Regions from separate parts of the Metabacillus sp. YM-086 genome, predicted to be linked through region 2. Evidence: riboswitches for the same ligand, from Rfam matches in the RefSeq annotation. Region 2 holds a riboswitch; each other region holds the start of a gene.
The links. Region 2 has a riboswitch for cyclic di-GMP ahead of ACEWK1_RS06855 (hypothetical protein). Riboswitches for the same ligand answer to the same signal wherever they lie in the genome.

Region 1: it holds a riboswitch for cyclic di-GMP, as region 2 does, so the genes downstream of both, ACEWK1_RS17820 (EAL domain-containing protein) here and ACEWK1_RS06855 (hypothetical protein) in region 2, are expected to answer to the same signal.
Region 3: it holds a riboswitch for cyclic di-GMP, as region 2 does, so the genes downstream of both, ACEWK1_RS10240 (GGDEF domain-containing protein) here and ACEWK1_RS06855 (hypothetical protein) in region 2, are expected to answer to the same signal.
Region 4: it holds a riboswitch for cyclic di-GMP, as region 2 does, so the genes downstream of both, ACEWK1_RS20005 (DUF3892 domain-containing protein) here and ACEWK1_RS06855 (hypothetical protein) in region 2, are expected to answer to the same signal.

What each region holds. Positions count from the first base shown of each region.
Region 1 is NZ_JBLUOI010000045.1:28,726-34,236, forward strand. It holds gene ACEWK1_RS17805 (hypothetical protein) at 1-152, shown strand, start outside; gene ACEWK1_RS17810 (alpha/beta fold hydrolase) at 232-1,062, shown strand; gene ACEWK1_RS17815 (hypothetical protein) at 1,087-2,097, opposite strand; cyclic di-GMP riboswitch class I at 2,285-2,368, shown strand; gene ACEWK1_RS17820 (EAL domain-containing protein) at 2,437-4,680, shown strand; gene ACEWK1_RS17825 (pentapeptide repeat-containing protein) at 4,734-5,375, opposite strand.
Region 2 is NZ_JBLUOI010000010.1:91,936-97,446, reverse strand. It holds gene ACEWK1_RS06865 (hypothetical protein) at 10-504, shown strand; gene ACEWK1_RS06860 (hypothetical protein) at 591-752, shown strand; gene ACEWK1_RS06855 (hypothetical protein) at 953-1,516, opposite strand; cyclic di-GMP riboswitch class I at 1,634-1,722, opposite strand; gene ACEWK1_RS06850 (YifB family Mg chelatase-like AAA ATPase) at 1,962-3,476, shown strand; gene ACEWK1_RS06845 (transposase) at 3,428-4,270, shown strand; gene ACEWK1_RS06840 (DUF3298 and DUF4163 domain-containing protein) at 4,535-5,467, shown strand.
Region 3 is NZ_JBLUOI010000018.1:24,714-30,224, forward strand. It holds gene ACEWK1_RS10235 (undecaprenyl-diphosphate phosphatase) at 1-282, opposite strand, end outside; gene ACEWK1_RS10240 (GGDEF domain-containing protein) at 346-1,404, opposite strand; cyclic di-GMP riboswitch class I at 1,463-1,547, opposite strand; gene ACEWK1_RS10245 (ring-cleaving dioxygenase) at 1,703-2,680, opposite strand; gene cysI (assimilatory sulfite reductase (NADPH) hemoprotein subunit) at 2,891-4,609, opposite strand; gene ACEWK1_RS10255 (assimilatory sulfite reductase (NADPH) flavoprotein subunit) at 4,637-5,511, opposite strand, start outside.
Region 4 is NZ_JBLUOI010000056.1:27,147-32,657, forward strand. It holds gene ACEWK1_RS19990 (AAA domain-containing protein) at 1-876, opposite strand, end outside; gene mscL (large conductance mechanosensitive channel protein MscL) at 1,118-1,504, opposite strand; gene ACEWK1_RS20000 (DUF1801 domain-containing protein) at 1,722-2,375, opposite strand; gene ACEWK1_RS20005 (DUF3892 domain-containing protein) at 2,548-3,297, opposite strand; cyclic di-GMP riboswitch class I at 3,383-3,465, opposite strand; gene ACEWK1_RS20010 (nuclease-related domain-containing protein) at 3,588-4,433, opposite strand; gene ACEWK1_RS20015 (DUF2187 family protein) at 4,695-4,871, opposite strand; partial or broken gene ACEWK1_RS20020 (hypothetical protein) at 5,267-5,511, opposite strand, start outside.

The sequences.
Region 1 (5,511 bases), on a different contig from region 2:
CTCACATATTTACAATAGAAGGAAATAGTGAAGAAACGATTGAAGTAAAAGCGTTACTTGACCTAACAGATGTGCCGAATCCTATTGGTGGGGGAACCTCAACGGGTATTCATATTAAGTTAATAGAGGGAGAGGACATTCGCATTTTATAGTTAATCCATATGATTCTTCTGTGTTTCTAGATAAAGTATCCAGCTCTTAGATAACCAATAATGAAAGGGTGAATGATAGATGATCGTTCATTTTAAAGATAGTCAATTATTTTATGAAACGTATGGAGAGGGACATCCTATTCTTATTTTACATGCTATGGGAACAGATCATCGCTCCATGACAGCCTGGATCGAGCCTATTTTTCACAATATGAAAGGCTTTCAGCGAATTTATATAGACATTCCAGCTCACGGGAAAAGTAAGATTGGGAAAAGTCTAAAGTCTACTCAAGATTTCTTAGATATAATTCTTTCTTTTATAGAGACTGAGTTAAAAGTTCACACATTTTCGTTAGTAGGTCATTCTTATGGAGGGTATTTAGCTCAAGGAATTTTTAGTAGAAAAAGAGATTCCGTAAAGAGCTTGTGTTTACTTGCACCTGCCATCCATAAAAAAGAAAGAACCTTACCAATAAAAGTGGTAAGAGAAGTAGATGAGGATGTATTGAAAACAATAGATCCCGAGGTTAGAGGTGCTATTAACACTTTACTTGTTTATCAAACAAAGGAAAATATTGAATCCTTTCTCCGTACAATTCAGCCAGGTCGTTTATTAGCAGATCGCGAGTTTCTTTTGTCTAATTGGAGGGAAGAGGGGTATTACTTGAAGAATGACCCGTTTAGCGACATGAACAATTTACATACTCCTACACTTTTTATTTTAGGGAAACAGGATTCTATTTGCGGTTATCGTGATTATCTTCCTTTTCTGGATATGTTTTCTAATCTTTCCTTTTCAGTCCTTGATCAGGCGGGTCACTTGATGACGATTGAAAAAAGAGCGGTCGTTCAGAGTTTATTTAAAGACTGGTTACTATCTAGTAAACTAAAAAAAGAGATATCCGAATGAGGATTTCTCTTTTTTGCTTAGAACCTATTCTATTATTCTAGAATCAAGCTCAATAACATGTGCAAATAAACCGCCAAATTGACCTTCATTCCAATAGATATTCACCAAATACTCATAGCCACCATGCTCAAAGCCAATAACACTGTTTTTCCCAACCTCGTATGGTATCTCGATTTCATAGTATTCCTCTTCTACAGGATCTGCCTCTCCGCCTTTGAATAGAACACGAATCGTATTAGCTGCGTCTTCAACCACCTCAACAGAAATGACTCTTGGTCCATCAAAGGTATTCATGTCAGCCAATTCCATTTCTAGGATGTGAAGATTACTCGCAATGTTTAAGTAAATAGATTCCTGTTCGATTTTTTCTAGAAAGCGATCAATCAAAATAAATCGATCTAGAACATAATCAACATTCACTTCATTTTTAGCCAATTCTTGTTTTGCCCGTTCCAGTTCAATAAAGGCAGATACAGGATAAATAATTCTGTTTTGCTCTAATCTTGCTGGATTTACAAACTTTTCACGAAAGGCATCACGATTTGGCTTTCCATACACTCGTGAAACAACTCGGTCTAGCTTTTTGATTTCTGCAGAGAGATTGTTATAAAGAATAACTGTCTCATGATTCATGACAAGAGAATCATTGCGTTTTTTAAGCTCTAATCTTTTTGCCTCTACAGATCGTCCAACTTTTAAAGCATCAATATAAGTGGCTGCTTTATCAATTTGTTGTTTCACATTACTAGTTAATCTAGCTTCTAATTGAGTTTTAGCTGTGCTTTTCTTTAAGGAAGAAACAATAGTGACTGCTTTTTGATAATAAGTTTTCGTATCATTATAAAGCTTCATATCTATGTCTCTAATACCATTGTTTCTTTCCACAGACATTTGCCATTTTAATGATCCACCATAGCTTTCTGCTTTCTTCACAGCAAGTTGTGCTTCATTTAACGTTGCTGCACTTGCATTAATAGGGTAAAACGCTACAAATAGGAGAAACATGAAACCAATTGCGCTTCTAAATACCTTCACTCTGTGTTCACCTCGAAATAATAGTTGTAAAAGAAGTATAGTCATTTTTGAAAGCCCTGTCTTTATGAAATTGGAACCATTTCCATGCATGTTCGACATAACGTTCCACAAAACGATTCTCATAGTTAAAAAGGACTATTTTTTACAAGGTAAACATGATAAAATAAATGAAATAATTAAAAAAAATTCACTGAAAAGGCAAAATCATTGAAAAATGATGACGCAAAGCTACAGACCTACGGGGGAGACCTATGGTGGCTGAGTTACCAAAGGAATAACGATTTAGGGTTATTTCCATTTGGGAATAACCTTTTATTTTTGATTAAGTGGGGGATTGCTATGCTAAAGATTGGTCGATTACCTACAACCACACTTTTTGTATTCGCTTTCGTTTTTTTCGCCTGGAAGATCTTTATACATGATCCTTTACTAGAATCTTTAGGACTTACTTTCGTTCAAATCATTGTTGGAATTCTTAGCTTGATTTGGCTCATAAAAGCTTATAAAAGTATGAGTAAGAAAAGTAAATACTTTTGGCTTTTATTAGGAATCGGTGTCATTCTGACAATACTATCAAATACTTTATGGTTTAAGCACCAATTGTTTGAAAGTACAACCTTGTTTCCTGATAACTCTTATTTCATTTGGCTTTTAGCTTATATGTTCTATTTATCGGCCTTGATTTATAAAGTAAGAGAAATTAGTCTTATTGCATCAACTAGCTCCTACATATTTAATATCGTTGTTTTTATGATATCAGCTACAGCCGTTAGTGCACATTATTTAATAAGACCGAATATCTTAAAATCGGAATCTTTTATCATGATTATCACAAATATTGCCTATCCTATTATAAGTTTAAGTATATTATTTGTTATAACGATTCTTTACTATTTAATTCAACAAGTTAAACAAGAAGAGAATGTTTTTTTATATCTTATTATTGGGTTCTTTTTGCAAGTAATAGCTGATTCTTATTACGCATATCAAGCGACGATGGAAACGTATCAGCCTGGAGGTTTGTCGGATTTTCTATGGATGGTGTCAATCTTTTTGATAGGAATTGGAGGCTATTACGCTAAGAATAATAGTGCCGAAACAAGATTGCACATTATGAATCCATTCGATACTAGAGAAAGAATTTTTCCATACTTTAGTGTAATCGTTCTGATTGTTTTAGTTACACATAGTTATGAATGGAAACTAAATCTTCTTAGTTTAGGTTTGGTCATTGTTATGAACTTGATTATAGCTCGCCAACTTAGGGTTTTAACTAAAAATAAAAAGCTTGTGGAAGAGTATAAATTTTTGGCCTATCATGATCCATTAACTGGTTTAAATAATCGAGCTAGCTTTCAAGAGGATTTAAGTGAAAGATTGAATCATGCTACTAATAAAAGCATGGCTGTCTTATTATTAGACCTTGATCGATTTAAAGTAATAAATGATACACTTGGACATTATCGCGGAGATCACGTTTTGATAAAAACAGCAGAACGACTTAGCGACGCTTTAGATGATTCTGCTCAAATTTATAGACTAGGCGGAGACGAGTTTGTCATCGTTGTTTCTGAAGGTTTAGAAGAACAATGTTCAATGATAGCCCATAGGATATTAAATGAATTTACGCAGCCATTTCGAATAGATGAACATGAAATTATCGTCACACCAAGTATTGGGATTAGTAGATATCCTGATCATGGAGATAATGGTGAGGACCTTCTTAAAAATGCTGATGCTGCCATGTATCTAGCGAAGGAAAATGGGAAAAACAACTTTAAATTTTATAACACGGAACTAGAAAAAATAAATACTAGAAAAATGAAAATAGAAAATGAACTGCGAAGTGCTATCGAAAAAAATCACTTTTCTCTTTCATATCAGCCAAAGGTAGATTTAGAGACTAATAAGATCAATGGCATGGAAGCGTTGCTGCGTTGGAACCACCCTGAATTAGGCATGATTTCGCCTGTTGAATTTATTCCCATTGCGGAAGAAACAGGACAAATTATCTCTATTGGAGAATGGGTGCTAAAGACAGCATGTAAGCAGAGTAAAGCATGGCAGGAAAAAGGCTATCCATCTTTATGTGTTTCAATCAATGTTTCTGTAAGGCAACTTAAAAATAAAGATTTTGTTGAAATTGTCAGTCAAGCTCTACAAGAGTCAAGGCTAGAGCCACAATTTTTAGAATTAGAAATTACAGAAAGCATTATGCAAGAGATAAATGTTAGTATTCATATTTTAAATCGTCTAAGAAAGTTAGGAATTAAAATTTCTATAGATGATTTTGGAACTGGATACTCCTCCTTACATGTGCTTCAGCAGCTACCGATCGATACGATAAAAATTGATAAGTCTTTTATTAAAAATCCAGACGATCATAACCAACAGATGATGATCAAAACCATTATTGATTTGGGAAACAACATGAATTTAAATGTTGTAGCTGAGGGAATAGAGAAGGAAAATCAAGTAAGAATTCTACTTGAAAATGGTTGTAAAATTGGACAAGGCTATCTCTTTTCACAAGCAGTGAATTCAATCGAGTTTGAAAAGAAATTTTTAGAGAAAATATCATAACGATTTCCAAAGCCACATTCATCGCGAATGTGGCTTTGGTTGTAGGTAGTGTCTTAATCCGCAATAACTAATCCTAAGATTGCCGCAAATTGAACGGCCTGATAGGAAGAAACTTTACAGCCCTGAAGATCAGATAATGACACAGTGAGTGAATCAAAGGAAGACGTACTAATATCTATTCCTTTGAGAGATGTGCTTTCAAAGCTTGCACTGTTTATGTTACACGTTGTAAAATCGACCTTTTTAAATTTGCATTCATAAAAATCGGCGCTTTCTAATGATGTATCTTGAAAGATGACTTTTTCTAGTTTTGAATTCCCAAAACCTGATAAGTTAAGTAAATTATTTTGAAAGTGAACATTTCCAAAGCTAGATTCAGTTAGATCTACACCAAGTAGCTTACAATTTTTAAATTCAACTCTGTGTATAGAAGAAGAATTCATTTTTGCATTGGAAAAATCACAGTTTTCAAAAATAACATCTGTGATATCAATTTTAGAAAAGTCTGTAGAGTTAAACTTGCAATTTTTAAAGAGCATCTTATAAAATCGAGCTCTAGGAAGTACTTCATTATCAAATAAAGCATCATTAATTTGACACATTTCTAGTTCTAAGTCTTCTTCATAGAAAATATCAGTAAAATTTTTCAATGGTAAGCTATCTTGATTTTGTATTTTAGGTGATTCAATTTTCATTATTAAAATTCCCTCTCTGAACTATGGTTTTTATCTTTTTCCCTTATTTATAACTTTAAAATAAAGAAGATAAGTTTTTAAGTCTTTATTTTTTTGTAAAAATGTGGACAAAGGCGATTTTTAAGAGATAGAAAGA
Region 2 (5,511 bases):
AGGAAGCGTATGGGTTCTATGTTTGCAGGAAATTGGATAAAAAACACATTAGGCATGTCTTCTTCAGAAGCTGGTATGATGACGATGTTTGCCACAATGATTGTATGCATTCTTTTATTTCGTTTTGGAGGGAAAAGGAGAAAAGATTCGATTTCCTTTTATTCCTCATTGCTATTTGTGGGAGCAGGGCAATTTTATAAGCGAAAATGGATAAGAGGTCTCGTCATAACTGGATTATTCGTGGGTTGTGCATTTTATAAGCTAATCGCTGGAGAAAGTTTTGCGGATCATATTATCGTTATCATGACACTTGTTTCCCCAATTGAAGCTTTTGTGACAGGAGATGAAGGTAATTCTTCTGGATATTCTAGCAGTAGTTCAAGTTCTAGTTCAAGCTCTGGAGGAAGCAGTTATGGCTTAGCTGACCAAATGGAAGATGAACAATTAGGTCGTTTTCAGGATGATTTGCATGATATGTCTAATGATTTTAATGATCACTATTAATTTGTTACTCTTAAATAAATATTACTAATTGTAAAAACTCTGAAAAGATCTTTCGTTGTATAGCGAGAGATCTTTTGGTGTAGTGAATGAAAGAACTATACTATATAAATTTTTCTCCATCAGGGTCTTTATATAAAAAGTTTAATCCAAGACAAACAGCAAGGGTATATTCTGTGGAATATGGAATGTATCAAGTTGGTGGAGGTTATTTTGTAGATCAAGCAGCTCATGTTAAATTTGATAGATGAACATAGTGAATAGGTTACTAACATACTGTTTGGTTTGGAAATGGTGGAATCTAATAAGAATCCTATAGAAATCAAATAAATACAAATAGCTCTGACTCTATTGAGACAGGGCTACTTATGTAATAAGGAAATGTGAATATGCAAATTGAATAAAGCCTGGACAAAGAATCTGTCCGAAACAGCTATATATTTCTATTCCTTTATCTTCTTAATAAATTTATCCAACCTAATGTTGCAGCTTCGTTAGACTTTCTAAGATTTATCTCTTGCATTTGCTGAACGATATTAATTTCTTTCATTTGTTGATCATGGCGTTTTTCTTGTTCAAATAAATTTAAAGCCTCTTTTAAAGAATCTGCTCTTTTATTAATTAAGTAGGATTCTAACTTTGTTAACGCATAATAATTAATATATGTTTTCGGGATATGTATAGGGTTAATATCCTCTTCAATTTCATTCATGAGCCTTTGTAATTCGTTAATCCTCGTTTTATTCTTTTTCACTCTTCTTTTTACACTTAATTTTGGTGCAATAAACAACAAATAAATTAAACCAAATAGAATAATTGCTTTCAAACCATCATCTAATGAGGTAAATGCAAGAATAAAGTAACTTATAAATATAATAAAGATTCTTGATTTGATACTAATTCCAATCATAGGATTTACGTAGTAATCTTGATACTCTGTGTGGAGCTTAGTATATTGTGTAACTACCTCCTTATAATGTTGAATTTCTGATAATAGTTCATCTTTTGATGCCATATAAATCTTCTCTCCAATCAATTGTAATACTTAAAAAAAACTAAATAAAAAAACCTAACAGATTTCCTCGTTAGGTTGCATGATTCATATAATCTCTAGAAATTAGATTTATAGATGTTTTGCAACCCGACGATCATAGTGGGTTAAACCACCTTAGACTCGTAGCTTTGCGTCCCAATCTTTCAATTGGTTTGCCGTGAATATTTTTTTAATACTTTAGCATTATATCATTTATAGTAATAAAGGAACAGACCTCTTACCCTTTATATACTTGCCTCTATAGATTAGATGTATTTTACTGTATTAAAATTTTAAAAAAGTAAATAAACTGCAGGATTTCCTTAGATAATGTCGAAATTAACTCATATCTCCGGTTTTTTTCCCCTACAGAGTCAGCTCAACTTTTTTCCATTAAATAATAATTTGATATAAGGAGGCCATGCCTTTGACAGTAAAAATCTCAAGCGTTGGTTTAAGAGGTTTAGAAGGTTATAGAGTTCAAGTAGAAGTACAAGTTCGCCCCGGAGTGGAGTCAATGGTCATTGTCGGACTGCCGGATGCTTCTGTAAAGAAATCAAAGGAACGTGTATTATCATCGATCCGAGCGATTGTTAATTCAGGTACAGCAGAGAAGGTAGTAGTCAATTTATCACCATCAGAACAGAGGAAAAATGGTCCGTTGTTTGATTTGCCTATTGCTCTAGGACTTCTTAAGGAAAAGAATTATATAAAGGAACAGATTCCACACGACACCATGTTCATTGGGGCTTTGTCGCTAGATGGGATGGTTGAAAGGGTCGAGGGGATGCTGCCTGCGTTAATTGCTGCTAAAAAATTGGGGTATAAGAAAGTTTTTCTTCCATACGATCCACGTGTCCCGATTGATATGTTAAACGGAATCGAGTGTGTTGTTGTTCAACATGTTCATGATGTAGTTAAGCTCTTATCTGGTGAGGCTCCTACGCCGTTACCATCAGTTACATCCTTTCCTAAGCAGGAACCCTCATTCAACGACCACCAAAAGGATTTTTCTCACATTATAGGTCATCAATTTTCAAAAGAAGCACTAGAAATAGCTGCTGCCGGAGGTCACAATGTCCTCATGAGCGGTCCACCTGGTTGTGGAAAAAGTGTGCTTGCTGAAACATTTCCGTCCATTCTTCCACCACTGTCAAAGTCAGCACAACTAGAAGTGATCAGCTTGTATCAACTTGCAAACGAAAGAATGCATGATCCACAAATGGCCCCATTTCGAAATCCGCATCATTCTGCCTCCTCCATCGCGATTATAGGTGGTGGTTCTTATTCAAAGCCAGGTGAAATCTCACTTGCCCACCATGGTGTTCTTTTCCTAGATGAAATGGCCGAATTTACAAAGAAAACCATAGATATGCTTCGTCAACCTCTAGAAACAGGAAAGGGCACTATTAGCAGGGTTCACTCAACCGTTATATATCCTACTTCTTTTATCCTCATCGGGGCTATGAATCCTTGTCCATGTGGTTACCTCGGCTCTGCCTCTCACTATTGCACATGTACTCAAAAACAAATAAAAGCTTATCGCAATCGTGTATCAGGACCTGTTTATGATCGAATGGATATCCTGCTTTCGTTGAATTCTGTTAATCTCAATCAGGCCACAGGGAAGCAAGAAAAATCCTCGGAAATGCGGGGGCGTGTAGAAAAGGCGAGGAAGAAGCAATTTACTCGGTATCAAGAACAGGTTACAAATGCAAAAGTGCCTTATGATTTATTCATTAAAACCAGCCCTTTGACTGATAAACAGCAAAAAATAATAATGCAGGAGGCAACGAAAAATCTCTGGAGTAACCGCGTTCAAATCAAAATTTTTCGCTTAGCCAGAACGATCGCAGATTTAGCAGGAGAACGACAGATAACGGATGAGTCCGTATGGAAGGCTATTCAATTAAGACGAGCAGTTTTCCGGGAACTGAGGTGAATGTTATGCCAAGGATACCAAGGAAAAAGAGTAGTAGCGGCATCTACCACGTTATGCTAAGAGGAGTAAACAAACAAACGATTTTTGAAGATGACGCCGATAGAATAAGATTTCTAGAAACCGTTAAAAAATATAAAGATCAACGCAAATATCTGCTATTTAGTTATTGTTTAATGGATAATCATGTTCATCTCTTATTGAAGGAGGAAACGGAGAGTATCTCGGAATCTATCAAGCGTATTAGCTCAAGCTATGTTTACTGGTACAACATGAAATACGATCGCTATGGGCATTTGTTTCAAGATCGTTTTAAAAGTGAAGTGGTTGAGAGTACATTTTCTTTTTTAAAGGTTTTAAGATATATACATCAAAATCCTTTAAAAGCGGGATTGACCGGGAATGTTTTCGAAAGTAAATGGACGAGTGTGAACGAGTATATTGTAAGGCCGGAAATTATTGATATAAATTATGGACTTGATTTGTTTTCTAATGATAGAAGTGATGCTATTAAACTGTATAAAGAATATATGGGACAGCCAAATGATGATGAGTGTCTAGATGATCATGTGAGAATAAGGGTAACTGATAGTGAAGTGAAAGATTACTTATGTGAAATGGGGGTTACCCATGTGAGTCTTTTGCAACAGATGGACAAAGAAAAGAGAGATTTGATCTTAAGTAGGTTGAAAGAGATGAATGGAGTTTCAGTAAGACAGCTGTCGAGAGTGACCGGCGTGTCGAGGTCTGTGATTGATCGGGTGGGTCAGGTGCTATCGGGACAGAGGGACAGGTGAACTGTCCCATAATTTTTTCAATATAAATATATAGGTAAATTACTTTATTCAGATTTTTATAATATACTTCTAGCATTTACACGATATCACAATATGTAACGTATGTAGTAGGTGTGTAACTATCTAAACAACAGAAGTTTCAACGGGACAAGGAACCTGTCCCTCTGTCGTTTTTTGTCAATTAATATACATTCCGTTCATTGAATAATCATGGTAATATTTCCTTGTTAATAATACTTTTATACTAGGAGAGAGGATTTGTTTATGAAAAAGGTTTTGCCATTATTACTTGTTTTACTATTATCTCTTAGTTTCGTACAACCACAATCAGCAGCCGCTAAGGTTATGTGGGGGGATATGGAACTTAAAAAAGGCCAAATTGGTCGAGTAACAATGCTGAAAGATGTTAATATCTACACTAAGTCTGACGATGAATATGTTAAATCAGGCACTGCTAAGAAGAATCAGTTAAACAGAGTTTATACAAATCGTAAGGGCTATTTAGGAATCGGTGGAGGAAAGTTTGTAAAAAATGATAGTTCAGTAAAGTATGAGACTCCATCTCAATCTAGATTACAAGCTGCTAATGGTGTAAGAATTGTGAAAAAAACATACCCAGGTACAAATTTTATCTATCCTCAAGTAACTGGTATGTTTGACAAAAAGGCAGAAAAGAAAATCAATGACGAGCTATATTCAATCGCTCAATCTATCAACGAAACAATCCTTAGCTTTGAAGAGGAAGAAGCTGCTGCAAGAGAAGATTGGGATGACTATGGATACGGAGATTTTTGGGATTGGGAATATGATTTTACATTCGAAATTCACTATAACCAAGAACATCGTCTAAGTGTTCTTTTTAGAGAGTATGCCTATACAGGTGGTGCTCATGGTATGAGCGGTATTTACACATTGAATTTTGATTGTTTAACTGGAAACACAATTAACTTATCATCAGCAATCAAGGGAAAAACAAAAACAGTTAGAAACTATGCATATAATGATTTACGAAACCAAGAAAAACGTGGCGAAGAAATGTTATTATTAGATTCCGTAAACCAAATTGTCATTAACGACAGTGATCGACCATGGGTTTACAATGCAAAAGGAGTTAAACTATTCTTCCAAGAATACGAAGTAGCCCCATACGCATCAGGAAACCCAGAAGTGATTGTACCTTCTGTTGTTTATAATTGAGGTATAATTGAGGGACAGGTTCCTTGTCCCAGCGATTTATGGAA
Region 3 (5,511 bases), on a different contig from region 2:
ACGACTTGATCCTTCCGTAGATTCAGCTGTTTTTTTGCTCAATCTACCTAAACCCAACATTTGGATAAAGCGGTCCTTAAAGACGACCACTACAGCTAAAATGGAGCCTAGTTGTATAACAATTTTAAACGTATTTGCTACATATTTACCTAAAAAATCTTCCGATTGTAACCACATATCATCGACAATAATCATATGACCAGTTGAAGAAACGGGTGCAAATTCAGTTAACCCTTCTACTAAGCCAAGTATAACAGCCTTTAAGAGTGTAAGAATATCCATCTTGTAAGCTCCTATCATTCTTTTAATCGTTAAACCACAAAAGTAAGTATAACGTTAAAATTGTCAGGAGGGAATCTCTTTTTTATTTTCGCCTTGCTCACCAAACATCATAATTTTATTTCGCCCACTAGCCTTTGCTGAATACAAAGCTTGGTCTGCCTGTTCTAATACTAGTTCAGCTAGTTGGCCCGGTTGAGACTCGGATATACCAAAGCTTGCAGTAAGTTTTCCTACTACCTTAAACTGATGTTGGCTAATTAAGAGTTTTAGTTTTTCAGCTAGCTTTAATGTTTTATCAATCGTCTCTTTTTTTGTAATGACAATGAATTCTTCTCCACCCCACCGAGCAAAAAAGTCACTTTTGTTTAAACCACAACTAATGATCCTAGAAATTTCTATTAAAACTGAATCACCAACACTATGTCCATACTGATCATTCACTTTTTTGAAATAATCAATATCAAAAAAGATAATAGAATACGTTTTACTTTCAGAATTAAGCTTTTCAAACAACTGGTGAACAGCCCGTCTATTCTCAATACCGGTTAACATATCTTTAAAAGCCATTTGCTCAAGCATTGAAGTCCTAACAGATGCATCAAGGCCTTTTCTAGCGAAAAAAAGTATAACAATATAAACAAACATTGCTAACTGGTAGTTTATAAGTGAGTTGATCATATCAACCTGTATAATGCTCAACGAAGATAGAATGATTGCTGTTGTCATAGACCATAAAACAATGGATAACACGATTCCGTAAATTCCATAGAATGTAATAAAAATATAAATATAAATCATCGGTGTCCAAATTGCAGCATCACTAATTGAATAATGTTGATTCTGAACACTTTCCACATGTAAAGACCAGTATGTTAACAATAAGTGAACAATAGACACTGATATAAAAATTGTAAGTTCAACGACTCTAAAGAAAATTCTCTTCAAGATTAAAAAGTAGGAACTTATAAAAAGGATTAAGTATGAAGCTATTATAGTTCTATCTAGAAAGTTAAATTCATTCCAACTAGGAAGACCAAATAATAGAGCCAGTAAAACAATAGGTATGACATATAAATACAGCTTTCGTTTTTGATTTTCAAATGTTGATAGATCACTATACAAGACCGTCATCTCTCCTAAAAAAAGAACTAATCCACCGATTAGTTCTTCTTTATATTAAATCGGTAACTGGCAAGCATATTCCTCAGAACTTAGCCCCTGTAGCTTTGCGTCTCTACCTTTCAGTAGATTTGCCCTTAACTATTTAGTTGGAGTTGAGAAATACAGGAATATATTCCTTGATACTTTTTACCTATAAACCTATTCTATACTAATATGGATAAATCTACAAGTAATATGAATTCTTTGTTTATAGCTATTTTTAAAAAGGAAAACCTATAAAGGTTCTCCTCCTTTTTTCCTATTCCTTTACGATCTCCTTTGTACTACGAACAGTATCAATTGGACGAACCAGCTTTTCAATTTGTTCCCGTTTTGGCTCTAGAAATGGAGGTAATGACAGCTTTTCTCCTAGAGTTTCATAAGGTTCATCTCCCATAAAGCCTGGTCCATCAGTTGCAAATTCAAAAAGTATATGGGGTGCAACTCTTGCATATAGTGATTCGAAGAAGTGACGATTCACATAGCCTGAAGTTGGAAAACCGATGCTTTGCATATGACTAATCCACTCTTCTAACACTACGCGGTCTTCAACACGGAAGGCAACATGATGAACAGTGCCATAGCCCTGAATTCCATGAGGGAGTACATCATTATGCTCTAAAATGACCTGTGCTCCATTTCCCCCTTCGCCAACTTCAAATAGGTGAAATGATCCTTCCTGTGCCACTTCCTTAAAGCCAAGTGCTCTCTCTAGTACCTCTTTCATTTGTTCCACATTATTTACTCGAATGAAAATAGGTCCTAAACCAGTAATAGCATGCTCTAGAGGAATCGGCCCTTTTTGCCATGGTGTACCAGAGGCAACTCCTTCATTTTTTTCATCTGAAATTAATTGATATTGTTGATCATCGAAGTCTACAAAGGATAATGATTTTTTCCCAAACTGCTCTTTAATTCCTGTGTGTTTAACTTCCAGGCGATCAAAACGTTTTACCCAATAATCCAATGAAGCATCTGTTGGAACTCGAAATGATGTTTTGGAAATTTCATTTGTCCCGTGTACTCCTTTTGGAATTCCAGGGAAGTCAAAGAATGTCATGTCAGTCCCTGCACTTCCTACATCATCAGCAAAAAATAAGTGATATGTCTGGATATCATCCTGATTTACAGTTTTCTTAACTAAACGCATTCCTAACACATATGTGAAGAACTCATAATTTTTCTCAGCACTACTTGTTATAGCCGTTACATGATGAATACCTTTTAATTGATTCATTGTGATCCTCCATTATTTTGTATTGTTTATATTTTAACTACAAGTTGTTAGTAACATTCCTCACAAAATATCTCTAAATAAAATATCTTGAATTAAAGATAATATATCATAGAAAAACCTTTTTTTCAAACAATAGATAATCGGCTTACTTCCAAGGCCAATTCATGAATGTATAAAAAAAGACAGGGATCCCCCTGTCTTTTTCCTATATTAATCGTGGAAGTTCGTTCCGTCTGTTGTTTCTCCGATAATACCTGCGCGAATGACAAAGTCCCCAAAGTGCTCATTTTCTTCACGTTCCTTCGCATAGCGAGGGATAATCGTATTTAGCTCTTTTAAAATTTCTTCTTCACCAATGTTTTCACGGTACATTTTGCTTAAACGGCTTCCGTCATGTGCTGCACCAAGATACATATTGTATTTACCAGGTGCTTTACCGATAAAGCCGATTTCACCTAATGCGTGACGGGCACATCCGTTTGGACAGCCTGTCATACGAATGGTAATTTCTTTATCTTTTAAACCGTTTTGATCCACAATCTCATCGATTTTATCAATTAATTTTGGTAAGTAACGTTCTGCTTCAGCCATTGCTAGACCACATGTTGGTAAAGCAACACATGCTAATGCACTACGACGTAATGCCGAATAATGCTTACCATCAGTTAAACCGTATTTTTCAATAAGTTCACTGATTTTTTTCTTTTTCTGACTTGATACATTTCCAATGATCAGGTTTTGGTTTGCTGTTAAACGGAAGTCACCTGTGTGAATTTTAGCAATTTCTCTAATACCTGTCATAAGCTTGTAGTCGTCATAATCTGTTACACGTCCACCTTCAATAAATAGCGTGAAGTTCCATTTTCCTTTCACACCTTTTTCCCAACCATAGCGATCTCCGTTATGATCGAAAGTGAATGGCTTCGCTTCTTCTAAACTCCAGCCAAGACGATTTTCTAACTCTTCTTTTACGTTTTCAAGTCCTAGGCGATCGACCGTATATTTGAAACGTGCATTTTTACGTACAGAACGATTTCCATAGTCACGTTGAATTGTAATAATCTTTTCTGCTACATCATAAGCCTGTTCTGGTTTAATGAAACCAATAACTTTCGCAAGCTGTGGATATGTTTCTTTATCACCATGACTCATTCCCATACCACCGCCAATTGCTACGTTAAAACCAACAAGCTTGTCGTTTTCAACAACGGCGATATAGCCTAAGTCTTGAGAAAAAATATCCACATCATTTGATGGTGGTACCGCAATACCAATTTTAAATTTACGTGGTAAATAAAGTGGACCGTACATTGGTTCTAGCTCATCAGTATCTGGTGTACCAGCTACTCTTTCTTCATCAAGCCATATTTCATGATAAGCTCTTGTACGTGGTAATAAATCATCACTTAATTTTTTCGACCATTCGTACACTTCTTGATGGACGTTCGATTGATACGGATTTGCCACACACATTACGTTACGGTTAACGTCCCCACATGCGGCGATTGTGTCTAACAATGAAGCATGAATACCTTGAATCGTTTTCTTCATGTTCCATTTTAAAATCCCATGCATTTGGAACGTCATACGAGTTGTTAGCTTTAACGTACCGTTTCCGTATTTTTGTGCAAGGTCGTCCATAACAAGCCACTGGTTTGGTGTTGCAACACCACCAGGTAAACGAACACGTAGCATAAATTGATAAGCTGGTTCTAATTTTTGTTTTTGACGCTCATTTCGAAGATCACGGTCATCTTGTAAATAGCTGCCGTGATGCTTCATTAAGCGGTTATCATCATCTGAAATACCTGAGCTTAATGGCTCTAGCATAGATTCTTTAAGCGTTCCACGCAAATAGTCACTTCGTTCTTTAATACCCTCAACATCACTTGGTGGGCCTTCTGGTGCTTTTAATATTTTGTTCGCCATGTTGCTAGTCTCCTTTCAATCAAAAAATCAATATACATCGCGTTGATAGCGTTTATTTTGTTTCATATCTGCAAGGTAGGCTTCCGCTTTTTCACGGCTTAATCCGCCTTCTTTTTCAATAATTTCGATCAGTGTATTGTTAACATCTTTCGCCATATGATTTTTATCACCGCAAACGTACACAACAGCCCCTTCTTCAAGCCATTGGAACAACTCTTTGCTGTGCTCTTGCATGCGATTCTGTACATAAACCTTCTCTTCTTGATCACGTGAGAAAGCAACATCCATTCTCGTTAACACACCGTCTTTAATCCATTTTTGCCATTCTGTTTGGTAAAGAAAGTCTGTTACAAAATGTTGATCACCGAAGAACATCCATGATTTACCTTCTGCACCGATTTCTTCACGCTCTTGCATAAATGCACGGAACGGCGCCACACCAGTACCAGGTCCGACCATAATAATTGGCGTATCAGGATTTTGTGGTAGTCTAAAGTTTTGATTTTTTTGAATATACACGGGTAATGTATCACCAGGTTGTAGACGCTCTGCTACTTGGGTTGACGCCACACCTTTACGATGACGACCATGTGTTTCATAACGGACAGCCCCAATTGTTAAGTGAACTTCATCAGGATTTGCAGCTAAGCTACTTGCAATAGAGTATAGACGAACTGGCATTTTGCGTAGAATACCAGCAAATTCCTGTGCAGAAACTTCCCATGGACCAAAGTCACGAATTAAATCTAGTAGGTCACGACCATCAATATATGCTTTTATAGAATCCCTGTTTGATACAAGTGATTGTAAATCTTTATTAGAATTAAGCTGTGCTGCTTTTTCAACAACAGGCTTCGTTAACGTGGCAATTTCAACCCTTGAGCTTAATGCCTCTTTCAATG
Region 4 (5,511 bases), on a different contig from region 2:
CTCTTTTTCGGGTTTATTCACTATTTCTTCAGGCGTGCTACCTTCGTCATAATCTGAGGTTTTTAAATCCTCACCAGCATTCAGTAATTCACTTAAAATACCTAAATCAGCCTGTTCATCTTCAGTTGCCAGTATCAAATCTTCGTAATCTTTTAATAAAGCTGAATTTCCCTGAGGGTAATTCCCTAATATCGCGATATGATCTAACTGAAATTGGCCCTTTTGAAATTCAGGAATTTCACTTTGTTTATAATCTTTAAACTTCTCAAGCTCCTGTTGATTGTTCCAAAGAATATTAAAGGAGTACTCTTTTAGCCAAGAAATTAACGTTAAAAAGTTGATCGATTTTGCTTGCTCTTCCGCTTCATCAAATATTTTCTCGTCAAGATCTAACCCACTAAATTTTTTGAAAGCTAAAATAAGTGTGCGGTTCAACTGAGGCTCGCCCTCATTTACATCGAGCTTCCACTGTGTACCGTTCACTTTTTCTCTCTCAAGCTTTACTGGATATAAAAACAAAGGAGCGCGTACGTATGTTCCGTCTAGCATACAGCCAGAAATGTACGGGTAACCAACATACAAATCATACAACCCTGTTTCTTCCTCGATTCCCTTTACATTTCGATACAATGAAGTCAATTTCCCGGATAGAGCTAAAGAGTCGTCGTTAGAAACATCTTGCTTTACCAACACAACATTTCCTTTTCCTTCTACTACTCTTTCAACGACCGTTTTGGCATCTACTTTTTGCGCTAATTTATCAATCGAGCTAATATCAAAAGCCCATTTATCATATAATTTCAAGGTCCGAATCGACCTGTTGCGTTTACTTAAATCATTTAATCGATCTTTTAATTGCGTTAATTTATCCTTCATTTTTTACCACCTATACTAAAAAATAAAAAATCATCAGTTCTCGTCTGATGATTTGTATTAAGTCATATATTAAATTATACCCCCTAAATATTTACAAGGAAAGGCAAAATTCGACTTTGGGAAAAGTATGCAAATGAGTGAAGAAGTTGCTTGTGAGTTTAGGTCAAAAACCGCAAGAAGTGTACTCGCGGTTTATTTACAGAGATGAAAACTCTAAGTTCGACTAATTATTGTTCTACGACTATTGATTGTTTTTTAACAAATCACGGATTTCTGTTAATAGCTCGGTATTTTTGTCAGCAGTAGCAGGCGCTGGCTTGTTTTCTTTCTCTGTTTCTTTCCTTTTAACATATTTGTTCATGACTCTGACAAAGAGGAAGATCGAAAAGGCAACAATCAGAAAGTCGACCACATTTTGTAAAAATTGACCATATTTAAGCTCTGCTTCCCCTATTTTGACCGTCAGATTTGTAAAATCGACTCCACCCATTAGAAGGCCTACTAGTGGCATAATCATGTCATCAACAAGGGAAGAAACAATTTTCCCAAACGCTGCCCCAATTACAACCCCAACAGCCAGGTCCAGGACATTTCCTTTCATCGCAAATTTCTTGAATTCATTCCACATACCTTTGTTACATCCTTTCTTTTTAGATAGAGGTGATTATACTATGAAGGTGATGTGAAAACCAAATTTGGTAAAAAATGCACACTAATATTGGAGGCTAAATGAGCCTTTAAAGTAAGCAAGATAACATACTTAGTTACATCATAAAACGCAACATAATAATATTATGTTAACTAGAAATCGAAAAAGTAGAAAATCCAACAGAAATCCTACTTATTTAATTTAAATTCTTATGTGATCCATCACAGTTAGGCATTCTTTTCGAAAGACCACATGTACAATCAGTTAATCCCTTACCAATCAGAATTCGCTCAATACATTTCATAATCCTTGATTCTCTAGTTTTAGATTGTTTTGGCTGAGAAAAATGAAGAATATATGCTCTTTGTCGTCCTGGCGTTAATGCTTCAAAAGCCGTTTTCAAGGCGGGCAGCTCTTCAAATTTATGATGAAGCTCTTCAGGTATAGTAAACTCTGAATGCTCCTTAGCCTTCACTTCTAAACCCGCTTTTTCAACCTCGATAGCTTCCAGAATATAAGCTTTCAAGGTAGATTCCATTTCAATAATTTCTTGTAGATTTGTGAAACGAATTTGGCGAGCTGACTGGACATTCTCCGTTTGTTGAATGAGAATTTTCTGCGGATCCTTAAGCAAAGCCCCTTTATGAAAGAGAAGTGCACAGTACTCTTTAAATCCATGGATTAACACAATATTTTTCCCATTTAACGTGTAGCAAGGATGCTTCCACTTAAATTCTTCAGTTAACTCAGAGTCTTGAACAATCTCACGTAGCTTCACAAACTCTTCCTTCCACTTTTTCGCGGCAGTTAAAAATTCATCAACTTTTGGATTTAAATTTGTATTGTTCATTTAGGTATACCCCATTTTAATTTTTCGGTAAGTAAAACGGCTAGAATTTCTCACTTTTGAATTTATAACAACACTTCTATTATATCAAGAAAATAGATAAAATACGGTTGGGATCGCTCTTTTCCTGTAGTAACATAAAAAACGAGACTAAAGAATTAGCCTCGCAATTGAACTATGAATTTAAATTATTAGTAGGATTTCCATCCGCATCAGTACGTACATAACCTCCACCCTCTTCTTCACTCAAGTGGACGGAAGTATTCCCATCTCCATCTCTCCAATAACCATCAATCCATACCCCATCACGCCAATGCCCCTCTACGTAATGAGGTTGAACATGGTGAGTTCCAGGCTGTTCTGATGTTTCTATTGAAGAAGCTGCTTCTGCCTGAGCCACATGAGGTTGGACTTGATGCACATTTGATGCTCCTTCTGTCCCTGCATTTGCTACATTTTGATGATCGTTAACTTGTTCAGCACCATCCGCTCCATCAACTAAATCGATCACCCCAACAGCAAGTGTCCCGATCGCCACTGTTTTTCCGATATCTCGAATTCCTTGCTTTACTTTTATGTCATCTCCTTCTTTAATTCCTTCATATGTAGATTTTCCACTATGATAGGTATTTTTTGCAGTTTGATAGACACCCTTTGCTGTTCTACCTATCGAATCCGCCATATCGTTTAATCCTTGATCCTTTTTATGTTTATCTTCTTGAATCAAACCTGTTGCCGTATTCCAAGCACCATCTGCAACTTGCCCAACCGTATCACCAGCAAATTCGGAAGCTTTTTTAACCCCACCTCCTACTTCTTTAATAAACTTACTACCTGTTACATCTCCAACAACATTAACTGCCCCACCAATCACAGTTCCTGTTGCTTTACCTGCGAATTTACCAACATCTCTTAAAAATCCCATTAAAGTGTTCCTCCTCTATCTTATAAAAGCGAAAAAAGACCCACCCAAATAGGTGGATCATACCGACGTATCATTCTCCATCTTTTTAGGCGACTCGGCCACCATAGCATTTGCTTTAGGCCCGTAGTTTTGCGTCCCTACTTTTCAATAGGTTTGCCATTATCTAATGATATATATGTTATAGGATAATTTTACTATATAATAGGCGGTTTTTAAATAAGAATTTGATAACATATGTTTGTAATAGAAATAGTTTAATAGAACTTAAATTTTTGTCTAAAAACAATCCTTTAACCTATGCTTTTTTGATGCTCAAAGCAATATATTTTCCCACCAAACTTCTTATTCGACAGACAAAATGACTGTACCTTCTCAGAGACAGGTTTATTACATATACAGCACTTTGCATGTTGGTTTTGAACTAGGCTCTTTTCATCTAAGTTACCTTTTTCTAGCTTTAACGATTGTACATGCTGCTCTCTAATTGAATGATCTATTATATTTGCTTCAACTATGGCTTTATAAATATAATCCATATCATGTTCGTTTAAAATAGGCTCTTTATTATGTATTTTAAGTACGGACACTTTCCTATGGATATAATCAGATAATTCAACATCATATACGATTAATTCATTAGAACCTATTTTTCTGAAATCTAAATCGTCGATTTTGAACGTGCACCGTTTTGTAAATGACACCATTGAAATAAATTGATTATGATACTTTTCATCAATTTGATTTTTAATCGCTTGAATATGACCATAGTTTTGAATAAATGGGTTCATCATTTTAAACTTTCCATTTACAGACCATGTTTTTCTTTCTTTACCACCATAAATCGTTCCTTGATAGTTCTTTGTTTCGATAACAAAGATTCCATAGGGTGTGATGACAATATGATCAATCTGAGAATAACCAGATTTAGCTTTTTCATTTTTTATCATAATATCAGTTAAATGCCTATATTCTTTAGGAAGCTGGGCTAACTGTATATCGATTTTGTATTCCCCAATCTCTCCTTTCCTAGCTGCGACCTTTTCATTGTGTTTGTTCTGTGAAGTTGTTGATTTAACTTCTGATTTTTGTTTGGTCTCTTGTTTATTCTTTTTAAATAAGTTTGATAAAAGTTTCATGCTTATCACCTCTGAACTAATCATTAATTTGTAAATGATGGAAAAAAATAGAGCTCAAGAGTTTTATCGTCTCTTGAGCTCTATTTTTAAGTAGTTCAATGTAAATAACATGTAATTCAGATTTTGAGGTTAAATGGATTTATTGCTAGATTAATTTCTGATAAAAGATTTATGCTGTGAGAAAAAATGCCACCATTATTTATAGGATGTAAGTACACTCTTTTCTACTACTTGTAGCCTTATTAAGTATGATCATCCAGTTTATTTCTTTATTTTGTAATTTTTATGATTCACAATGGTTTTAAGCGGTTCATTTTTTTCTTTTGACATACCATAATCGACCATCACAGAATTTTCCCTAACCCCTGATACGACACCTTCATGGGTTTCACCCTCACGTTTGAAGGTAATTACATCACCAATTTTTGCATTCGCCATTCATATCACCTCGCCTTTTTATAGTTTCCAAAAAAGGCGAGGAAATTCAGGATTATTTTTTTGTAATAGGAGACCTAATTCTTCCCTGTTATCTTATGGTACTGATTTTTTCCCATCCTCATTTTGATAGGTTATTTTGGAAACATCACTTTCTATAATCTAATAATAAGGTGAATTTTTATCGGTTAAAGCTCGTTTGATTGTATTATCTATTTACTCGGTAAAGAATTAAGAACGTATTTGTGGTAGGATTTTCAGGTTCGTTTAACATATGCATGATTATTTTATGATAGCATGTGCTAGGTATTATGGATTGAAACAATGTATTACTAAAGAAGTAACATAAGAGTATTATCCAAATTTGACTTCATAGGAAATTTGATAAATATCTCAACTTAAAAATTCAGTTTATATTCACATGCTAATTTTAAAGAAGACCAACCTTTTTTTTGACCAGCACTAAACTTAACTCTTAAAGAAAGTTCCTCTTGCTTTTCATTCCAGTACAATGTTGTTTGTATTGGGCTAGGGTATTGCTTACTAACAAAAACTTCACTCTTAACATTTCCGTGTTGTAAAACTATACTGTGGTTTTGATTATAAAATGTAACGATTAGTGTAGACTTTCCAAGTAGAGCTT